DNA from 4 places in the Rhizobium sp. AN5 genome. Region 4 is predicted to be linked to each of the others. Evidence: predicted binding sites of a transcription regulator. Region 4 holds the regulator's gene; each other region holds the start of a gene.
The links. The regulator LexA, encoded in region 4, represses DNA repair genes until DNA is damaged. The targets are predictions, from matches to a motif close to TGTTCNNNNTGTGTTCNG.
Positions count from the first base shown of each region.

Region 1: the regulator LexA is predicted to act here: its motif matches at 842-859, upstream of CRP02_RS14725 (energy-coupling factor ABC transporter ATP-binding protein).
Region 2: the regulator LexA is predicted to act here: its motif matches at 712-729, upstream of CRP02_RS25135 (helicase-related protein).
Region 3: the regulator LexA is predicted to act here: its motif matches at 1,353-1,370, upstream of CRP02_RS14780 (MazG nucleotide pyrophosphohydrolase domain-containing protein).

Region 1 covers NZ_OCMJ01000004.1:502,959-505,158, reverse strand. The annotation lists gene CRP02_RS14730 (winged helix-turn-helix domain-containing protein) at 1-805, opposite strand, end outside; gene CRP02_RS14725 (energy-coupling factor ABC transporter ATP-binding protein) at 921-1,601, shown strand; gene CRP02_RS14720 (energy-coupling factor transporter transmembrane component T family protein) at 1,598-2,200, shown strand, end outside.
Region 2 covers NZ_OCMJ01000004.1:2,563,018-2,565,217, reverse strand. The annotation lists gene CRP02_RS25145 (ubiquinone biosynthesis hydroxylase) at 1-499, shown strand, start outside; gene CRP02_RS25135 (helicase-related protein) at 961-2,200, shown strand, end outside.
Region 3 covers NZ_OCMJ01000004.1:512,981-515,180, reverse strand. The annotation lists gene CRP02_RS14790 (HAD family hydrolase) at 1-504, shown strand, start outside; gene CRP02_RS27960 (hypothetical protein) at 761-991, shown strand; gene CRP02_RS14780 (MazG nucleotide pyrophosphohydrolase domain-containing protein) at 1,046-1,351, opposite strand; gene CRP02_RS14775 (TSUP family transporter) at 1,502-2,200, shown strand, end outside.
Region 4 covers NZ_OCMJ01000004.1:1,137,938-1,140,137, reverse strand. The annotation lists gene CRP02_RS18015 (VOC family protein) at 1-344, opposite strand, end outside; gene lexA (transcriptional repressor LexA) at 555-1,277, shown strand; gene CRP02_RS18005 (glutathione S-transferase family protein) at 1,718-2,200, shown strand, end outside.

The DNA of each region.
Region 1 (2,200 bases), 630 kb from region 4:
AGGCATAGGACGGACGGGCAGCACCGCCATCGCTTGCGAGAAGCGAGACCTCACACAGTTCGTCACGGTGGCTCTTGACCCAGTCCCTCGCCTCCTGCGGGGTAACGAGATCGAAAAAGGCGGCGATTTCGCCATGGGTGGCAAAACCCAGCCGGGTGAGCGCCTGCCGGCATGCCCAGTCTACGAATTGCGTATGCTCCACTTCGCTTTCGTGGTGCTCGCCGGGAATGACCCGCTCCGCCAGATCATAGACCTTCTGGAAATTCACGCGGCCGGATATGGCAAGCTTACCGGTGTGCCACAGATATTCGAGTGCGGTCTTGGAAGGATGCCAGTTCCACCAGCCGCCGGACTGATGACCCTCCTCCTTCAACTCACGCGCCAGAACAGGACCCGTGGCGGCGATGCGCTCCAGCGTCTCGGCGAAAGCCGCATCGAACCCCTCACCATGCCATTTGCGCCAGCGCTCCTGAATTATCGGCTCGCGGCGGCGGAAGCGGTGCTTCCAATAGGGGTAAAATTCGGTCGGCACGATGGAGGCATCATGCGTCCAGTGCTCGAACAGCGCGCGGTCCTTTTCCAGCAGTGCTGTCAAATGTTCGCGCCTGTAGGTCTGGTTTCGGGAGAATATTATCTGGTGATGGGCGCGCTCCACCGTGCCGATACTGTCTACCTGCACAAAACCGATATCGGTAATAAGCTGCAGCAGGCCATCCTTGGAAAGCGCCTTTCCGGGCGGAGAGCAAAGCCCCTGCCGCGCCAGAAAAATCCGCCTTGCCGCTTCGTTTGAAACCTTGATCGTCATAAAGCAGAAGGTATGACGGCTTTTTCAGGATTGCAATGTTCTTTTTTTGTTCTTTGTTTCACTTCTGTTGATGACACGATATAGAACCGGAAAGCGATAGAGGGATGCATCAGTCTTGGAAATCCGTTTCGACACCGCAGGCGTCGCCTTCGAGGGCAGGCAGGCTTTACAGCCCGTGTCACTGACATTGACTGAACGGCGTATAGGCGTGATCGGCCTCAACGGCTCGGGCAAGACCACCTTTGCGCGGCTGATCAATGGTCTGACAAAGCCGACGCACGGCAAGGTGTCGGTGAACGGTCTCGACACCGTCGAAGATGCGAGAGCAGTGCTGCAAACGGTCGGCTTCATCTTCCAGAATCCGCAGAACCAGATCATCCTGCCGATCATACGCGACGATGTCGCCTTCGGCCTCAAGCAGCTCGGTATCGGCAAGACAGAGACGGAAACGCGGGTCAAGGCCGTGCTTGCCCGGCTCGGCATCGCTCATCTGGAAGAACGACGCGCGCACGAGCTTTCCGGCGGCGAATTGCAGCTGGCGGCGCTGGCCGCCCTGCTGGTCACTGAACCGCAAATCCTCATTCTCGATGAACCGACCAATCAGCTCGACCTCAAAAACCGCACCATCGTTGAAAAGACAATGGCTGCGCTGTCGCAGGCGCTTGTCGTCATCACCCACGATCTGCCGCTGCTTTCCGGCTTCGATCGCGTACTGGTCTTTCACGAAGGCGAGCTTGTTGCAGACGCCAACCCCGAAGAGGCGGTGGCACGTTATCTGGAGGTTGCGTCGCGATGAAGTCCCTGCATGTCGAAGGCACCGGCTGGCTCTACCGCGTCTCTCCGCGCCTCAAGCTCGTGACGCTGATGGTTTTCAGCATTGCGCTGTTTCTCACCCGCGATCTGCTTTTGCTTGGATGCGCCGTCGTTGTGGCCGCCGCCATTCTGCGCGAGACGCGGCTGCAATTCCGGGAGATTGGCCTGCGGCTACGCCCGGTGATGCTGACCATTCTCCTCGTTGCCGCCTTCAGCTATCTGCTGCTTCCGGTACACGATGCGAGTGTCAATCTTTTGCGGCTGACTGCACTGGCGCTTCTCGCCACCGCCGTCACCATCACCGTCAGCATTTCGCAATTCATGGATGAAATCGCGCTTGCTGCCGCCCCGCTGGAAAGGCTGGGGCTGGTCAAGGCAGCCGATATCGGGCTCGCGGTCGGGCTCGTCGTGCGGTTCGTACCGGAGATCGTCAACCGTTACCATGCCGTGCGCGATGCCCACCGCGCGCGCGGCCTCCCCGTTCGACTGGCCACGATCATCGTGCCGCTCGTGATTATGACGTTGAAGGATGCGGATGCCATTGCCGATGCCATTGACGCGCGCGGTTTCAGAGGCCAAAGC
Region 2 (2,200 bases), 1.4 Mb from region 4:
CGATCTGGTGTTCGAGGAGGAACTTGAACGCCGGTTCGGCCACAAGCTCGGTCCGGTCCGTCCCGTCGGTCCCCGTCGCGCCTTTCCGCTGGGCTTGACGCTGGCGCGTTCCTTCGTCGCGCCACGTTTTGCACTTGCCGGCGATGCGGCGCATGGAATTCACCCGATTTCCGGTCAGGGCCTCAATCTCGGCTTCAAGGATGTTGCGGCACTGGCCGAAACCGTGGTCGAGGCCGACCGTCTCGGCCTTGATATTGGCTCTCTCAACGTTCTCGACCGTTACCAGTCCTGGCGGCGTTTCGACACGTTGCGGATGGGTGTGACGACGGATGTGCTGAACCGGCTTTTCTCCAATGATGTCGGTCCCATTCGCGTCATGCGTGATTTCGGTCTGGGTGTGGTCGATCGTTTGCCGGGTCTGAAATCCTATTTCATCGGTCAGGCTGCCGGCACGACAGATGCGGGCGCGCCGCGCCTGCTTGCCGGCGAGGCGCTCTGATACTGCCTTTCGTGCCTGTGCCGGAACGGCTTTCCAGCGATTGCCGCTTGACAGTCGATTCCGGTATTTTCCGCCGGAAGCCGGTGCCGCAAAGCTGAATCCGGACAAGGACTTACCCGGATTCACAATCTGGTATAGGGCAGGCATCTGCCAACCAGATGTTGCGGAGAACAAAAGCTGAATCCGGTGGAGTCAGCGATTCGTATTCGATTCGTTCGCAGACTGTTCCGTATCCGAATCGATTCCGGTTTCGCCGGATTCTTTTTAATATTTCAACTATTTGAATCAAAACGGAAAATTCCGCCGGGGAAGGACCTCTTACCACTTTGCGGACAAGGCCTATTGCCTTTGTCGGCGGGCGTTGCCATGTGTGGTGCGTGTGCGGCCCGTATCAGTGAATGGCGGGCGGCACAGCAAGCAGATGAAGTCGATTCACGGATAGTACGTTGAATTCTCGCCCCATGATCCTGAGCGGCCGCGGTGTCACGGCCGTTCTCGGCCCCACCAATACCGGCAAGACCCATTACGCCATCGAGCGGATGGTGGCACATGGCAACGGTGTCATCGGCCTTCCGCTGCGCCTTCTGGCGCGTGAGGTCTATACCCGTCTTGTCGAAAAGGTGGGTGCGCCGAATGTGGCGCTGATAACCGGCGAAGAAAAGATTGCCCCTCCGAAAGCCAAATATTCCGTCTGCACGGTGGAGGCCATGCCGCGCGAGACAACGGCCGCATTCGTCGCCATCGACGAAGTGCAGCTGGCCGGTGATCTGGAGCGCGGGCATATCTTTACCGACCGCGTGCTGCATCTGCGCGGGCGGGAGGAAACGCTGCTTCTGGGTGCGGGCACGATGCGCCCGATCCTCGAAAAGCTGCTGCCGGGAATTACCGTGGTCGAACGTCCGCGCCTGTCGCAGCTTTTTTATGCCGGCCAGAAGAAGATAACCCGCCTGCCGCAACGCACGGCAATCGTCGCCTTTTCGGCGGAAGAGGTCTATGCCATTGCCGAGCTGGTGCGCCGCCAGCGTGGTGGCGCAGCCGTTGTGATGGGCGCGCTTTCGCCGCGTACGCGCAACGCCCAGGTGGGGCTCTACCAGTCCGGCGACGTCGAATATCTCGTGGCGACTGATGCCATCGGCATGGGCCTCAACCTCGATGTCGATCATGTCGCCTTTGCGCAGGACCGCAAGTTCGACGGTTATCAGTTCCGCAATCTCAATCCGGGGGAAATCGGCCAGATCGCTGGCCGCGCCGGCCGCCATCTTCGCGATGGCACGTTCGGTGTGACGGGGCGCGTCGATCCATTTGACGACGAGTTGGTGGAGCGTATCGAAACCCATCAGTTCGACTCGGTGAAGGTGCTGCAATGGCGGACGAAAAATTTCGATTTTTCCTCCATCGCCAATCTGCGTCTGAGCCTCGATGCCGCCCCGGCGATCCAGGGCCTGTCACGGGCCTTGCCGGCGATCGACCAGCAGGCGCTCGAATATCTGTCGCGCTACCCTGAAATCATCGACGTGGCGACGACGGAGGCGCGGGTGGAAAAACTCTGGGAGGCCTGCGCGCTTCCGGATTATCGCCGCATAGCGCCCGCTCAACATGCTGATCTGATCTCAACGCTCTATTTCGATCTGGTAAAACGTGGCACGGTGAACGAAGATTTCATGGGCGAACAGGTGCGTCGCGCCGATCGTACCGATGGAG
Region 3 (2,200 bases), 620 kb from region 4:
ACCATTTTCGCCGATTATGGCGCGGATTTTCCGATCGACAGCTTCCGCGACGCCTGGCTCCGGCATCTTGCCGTGATGATGGCGGAAGGCGTGGCGCTGAAACCCGGCGTCGTCGAAATCCTCGATCTTCTCGACAGGCTCGATATCCGCCGCGCCATCGCCACCTCCTCGCGGCACGATTCCGTCACGCGTCATCTCGGCCCCTATGACCTGCTCAAACGTTTCGATACCATCGTCGCCCGCGGCGACTATTCGGAGCCGAAGCCGTCGCCCATGCCATATCTTACTGCCGCAAAACGTCTCGGCATCGATCCGGGCCGTTGCCTGGCGCTGGAGGATTCCTGGCACGGCGTGCGGTCCGCCTCCTCGGCGGGCATGATGACGATCATGGTTCCGGATGTCGCGCCGCCGACCGAGGAAATGCGGGAAAAATGCATCGCCGTTTCAAGCGATCTTCATGCGGTTGCCGGCCTCCTGCAACAGGCGCCGTTATCAGAGGCATGAAGGCGCGTCACATGCCTTTAGCCATTGGTCTTTATGGTGCCTCACATATAGGCTGACAGGCCGATCCCGCTCGAATTCATTTGCCGGCGCATTCATCAACGGAGTAGTCACGCTGCTTGTTGCCGTGTCGCTCGCGACGCTAATAATACTCGCGCTTTGCGCATTTCAGATCGTCCTTGCGGCGGGTGCGCCCTTCGGTCGCTTCGCCTAGGGCGGCGAGCACAGGGTCCTGCCCGTCGCGCAGCGCTTTACCAGCGTGGCGGCTGTCGCGGTCTATATCCTGGCCGCATCGTTTCCGCTGCAAAAGGCAGACCTCATCACGCTCTGGCCGGCAGGCTGGGTCGAACCCGGCATCTGGATCATCGCCTGCACGCTTGCGGTGAACATCGGATTGAATGCAATGTCGCGAAGCCGTGCGGAGCGGCAGGTCATGACGCCAGTGGCCGCCATTCTCGCCATTCTGTTCTTTACCGTCTCGCTGTCTTGATCGCGGCAGTGGCAGATCCGGCCGCGCAAAGGCCGGTTACCTTGCCGTAACCTGTCAAGCCGACGGTGTAAAACGCCACTTGCGCTCTATCGATCCTTCGATGTCGAGACCGTTATAATGGGCGAGCAGCAGCACATGGCCGAGGAGATCGGCGGTTTCGTCGGCAAGATCCCGTTTCATCTCCTCTTCGCTTCTGCCTTTGCTGCGCCCACGCCCCGTCAGCCGGTTCCAGGCCTGCGTGACCTCACCAACCTCCTCCTGAAGCTTCAGCATATACCAGTCGGGATCGGGGACGATCCCATTTTCCTCGGCGTATTTCTGTGAGGCAGCTTCAAACTGACGCATCAAGACAGCAAGCATTTGTTCATCCTTTGTTCGTGAGATACAACTCTGATCACGATTCTCGGGCGGCGTCGATTCGAAAGCGGATCGTGCGACAATGAGCTGAAATTTCCGCAACAGGTGCCTGCATGCGGGATAAAGAGGTATTCGAAACCCATGCAGTCACCCATGCCTCTCCTCGATTTTTTCTCGGCTCTCATCACCGCGCATAGTCCGACGCTGATCGCCATGTTTGCGGGCGCCGCCTTTCTCGCCGGACTTGCCCGCGGCTTTTCCGGCTTTGGTGCGGCCCTCATCTTCATTCCGCTGGCAAGCGCCATTGTCGGGCCGCGCATCGCCTCGGTGGTTCTTCTTGTGGTGGACGGCGTTTTGACGCTCGGCATGATACCGCCGGCCTGGCGCATGGCCGACCGGCGTGAAGTCTTCACCATGGCGGCCGGTGCGCTTGTCGGCGTCCCGCTTGGAACGCTGCTGCTTTCCGGCGGGGATCCGCTCACCCTGCGCTGGATCATTTCCATCGTGGTTGTCGTGCTGCTGTTATTTCTCGTTTCCGGCTGGCGTTACAGCGGCCGGCCGAAAACGCCGCTCACCCTGTTCACCGGGCTTGTTGCCGGGCTGTTTTCGGGTGCGGCGCAACTGGGCGGTCCACCCATCGTCGCCTATTGGCTTGGCGGCGCCCTTAAGGGCGCTTTCGTGCGCGCCAATGTCATTCTCTATTTTGCGATTTCGACCGTGATCTCCGCCACCAGCTATTTTTTTGGTGGCCTGTTCACCGCTGACGTCTTTGTTTTTTTCCTGCTGGCCCTGCCGTTTTACGGGGCGGGTCTTTATGCAGGTGCGCGGCTGCACGGGCTTGCCGACGAGGCA
Region 4 (2,200 bases):
GCCGAAAGGCCGGCTGCCCGAAACCGCTCATGGTCAATCAAGGCGTCTTCGGTCCTGGCGACAAGAGCCGAAAAACCCTCCTGCCCGTCCCGTTGCCGGAAGGCCACATCCCTGCCCGTGAACACATCACCCCTCTCTATCGAGGCATTATATTTAGCCGGATCAGCAATTGAGAGCGGCTCCAGATACGTGCCATCGGCGAAAAATACGCAGGCATTTTCGGTGCCGAAAGGATGCAGAGCCTCCGGCGCAACCGTAAAGCCAAGACTGACGAGGCGCTTCACGGCGACGCCTATGACTTCCACGGGCAAAACGAGATGGTCAACGCTATAGGGTTTCGTCATGACATGTATCCTGCTGGCCTTCCGCCCGGAGCATGCCGGGACGGTTTCGACCGCACAAAAGCACAATTGCGTGCTGTGAGGCAAATCATCACAGCAACAGATGCCACCTTCACGAAATTTTAGGGGATTGCAGAACACATATGGAACATATAGTGTTCGTTCTGTATTTGTTTCGCGACTTCCACTACGATTCTAAAGGGTGTTTTCCTCATGCTCACGCGCAAACAGCAGGAATTGCTTCTCTTCATTCATGAACGAATGAAAGAGTCCGGCGTGCCGCCCTCCTTCGATGAAATGAAGGACGCACTCGATCTTGCTTCGAAATCCGGCATCCACCGCCTGATAACCGCTCTCGAAGAGCGCGGGTTCATTCGTCGGCTACCGAATAGGGCTCGGGCGCTGGAAGTCATCAAGCTGCCCGAGGCTTATACGCCGGGCGCAAGGCCGCAGCGCGGCTTTTCGCCAAGCGTTATCGAAGGCAGCCTTGGCAAGCCCAAGACGCCGGAACCGGCCCCCGCCCCCAAGACGCCGGCCAACGATCTGGGCGGGGCTGTCACCGTGCCGGTCATGGGCCGCATCGCTGCGGGCGTGCCGATTTCCGCCATCCAGAACAACACCCATGATGTGGCCGTGCCAGTGGACATGCTTGGCACGGGCGAACATTACGCTCTTGAGGTCAAGGGTGATTCGATGATCGAGGCCGGCATTTTCGACGGCGACACAGTCATCATCCGCAACGGCAACACCGCCAATCCCGGGGATATCGTTGTGGCTCTGGTGGATGACGAGGAAGCCACGCTGAAGCGCTTCCGCCGCAAGGGAGCCTCCATTGCGCTCGAGGCGGCAAACCCAGCCTATGAGACCCGTATCTTCGGGCCGGACCGGGTGAAAATTCAGGGCAAGCTGGTGGGGCTGATCCGCCGCTACCATTGATCTTATCGAACCGAATGTATTCACTTTACAATAGGCGTCATCGTGAAGATGGCGCCTATAATAGTTTTGGCTGTTTCCAAACGTGGCGTGCTTTTGCGGGTGCACGAGGATATGCACCATTCAGCCTATGCGCGTTGCCCTTTCTAAACTGAGCTCCTGCTCCATACAGATGCTTCGGTCTAGCTACAGGCGTGGTGGCGAATGGGCTGCTCTCTGTAATTGTCGAAGTGATCCCATCCGCTGTTTTTTAGCAACGTAGTTCTGTCGTGCTGCGCAGTCAGTTTCTAGTCATCACCAAAGGGTGACTTATCGCGAGGCGCGCTCTCAGCGACCCCACATCACCATTCATCAACGGCGTTTATGGGAGCCATGGATAATTTTCGATATTCCATGAACGCTTGGCAGGTGTAGAAATGCGCGTCATATCCGGGAGATACGCCATGTACGATCTTTATATAGCCAACAAGAACTATTCTTCATGGTCGCTGCGGCCGTGGGTATTGATGCGCACGCTCGGTATCGCCTTTGATGAAAAGCTCATTCCGTTCGGTGAAGGCGTCTCCTTCTCCTCCTTTTCGCCGACGGGCAAGGTGCCCTGCCTGGTCGACGAGGGTATGACGGTTTGGGAAACGCTTTCGATCGTCGAATATCTTGCCGAAAGACACCAGGGCGTCTGGGCAAGCGACAAGCATGCGAGGGCTTGGTCGCGTTCGGCCGCGAGTGAGATGCATGCCGGCTTTTCGTCGCTGCGCAATCTTTATCCCATGTCGGTGGGCATTCGGGTCAAACCCAGGGGTGGCGATGCCGGGCTTAAGGCCGATATAAAGCGGATCGATGCGTTGTGGAGCGAGGGTCTCACGAAATTCGGCGGGCCGTATCTTGCCGGTCAGAAATTCACGGCGGTCGATGCTTTCTTCTGCCCG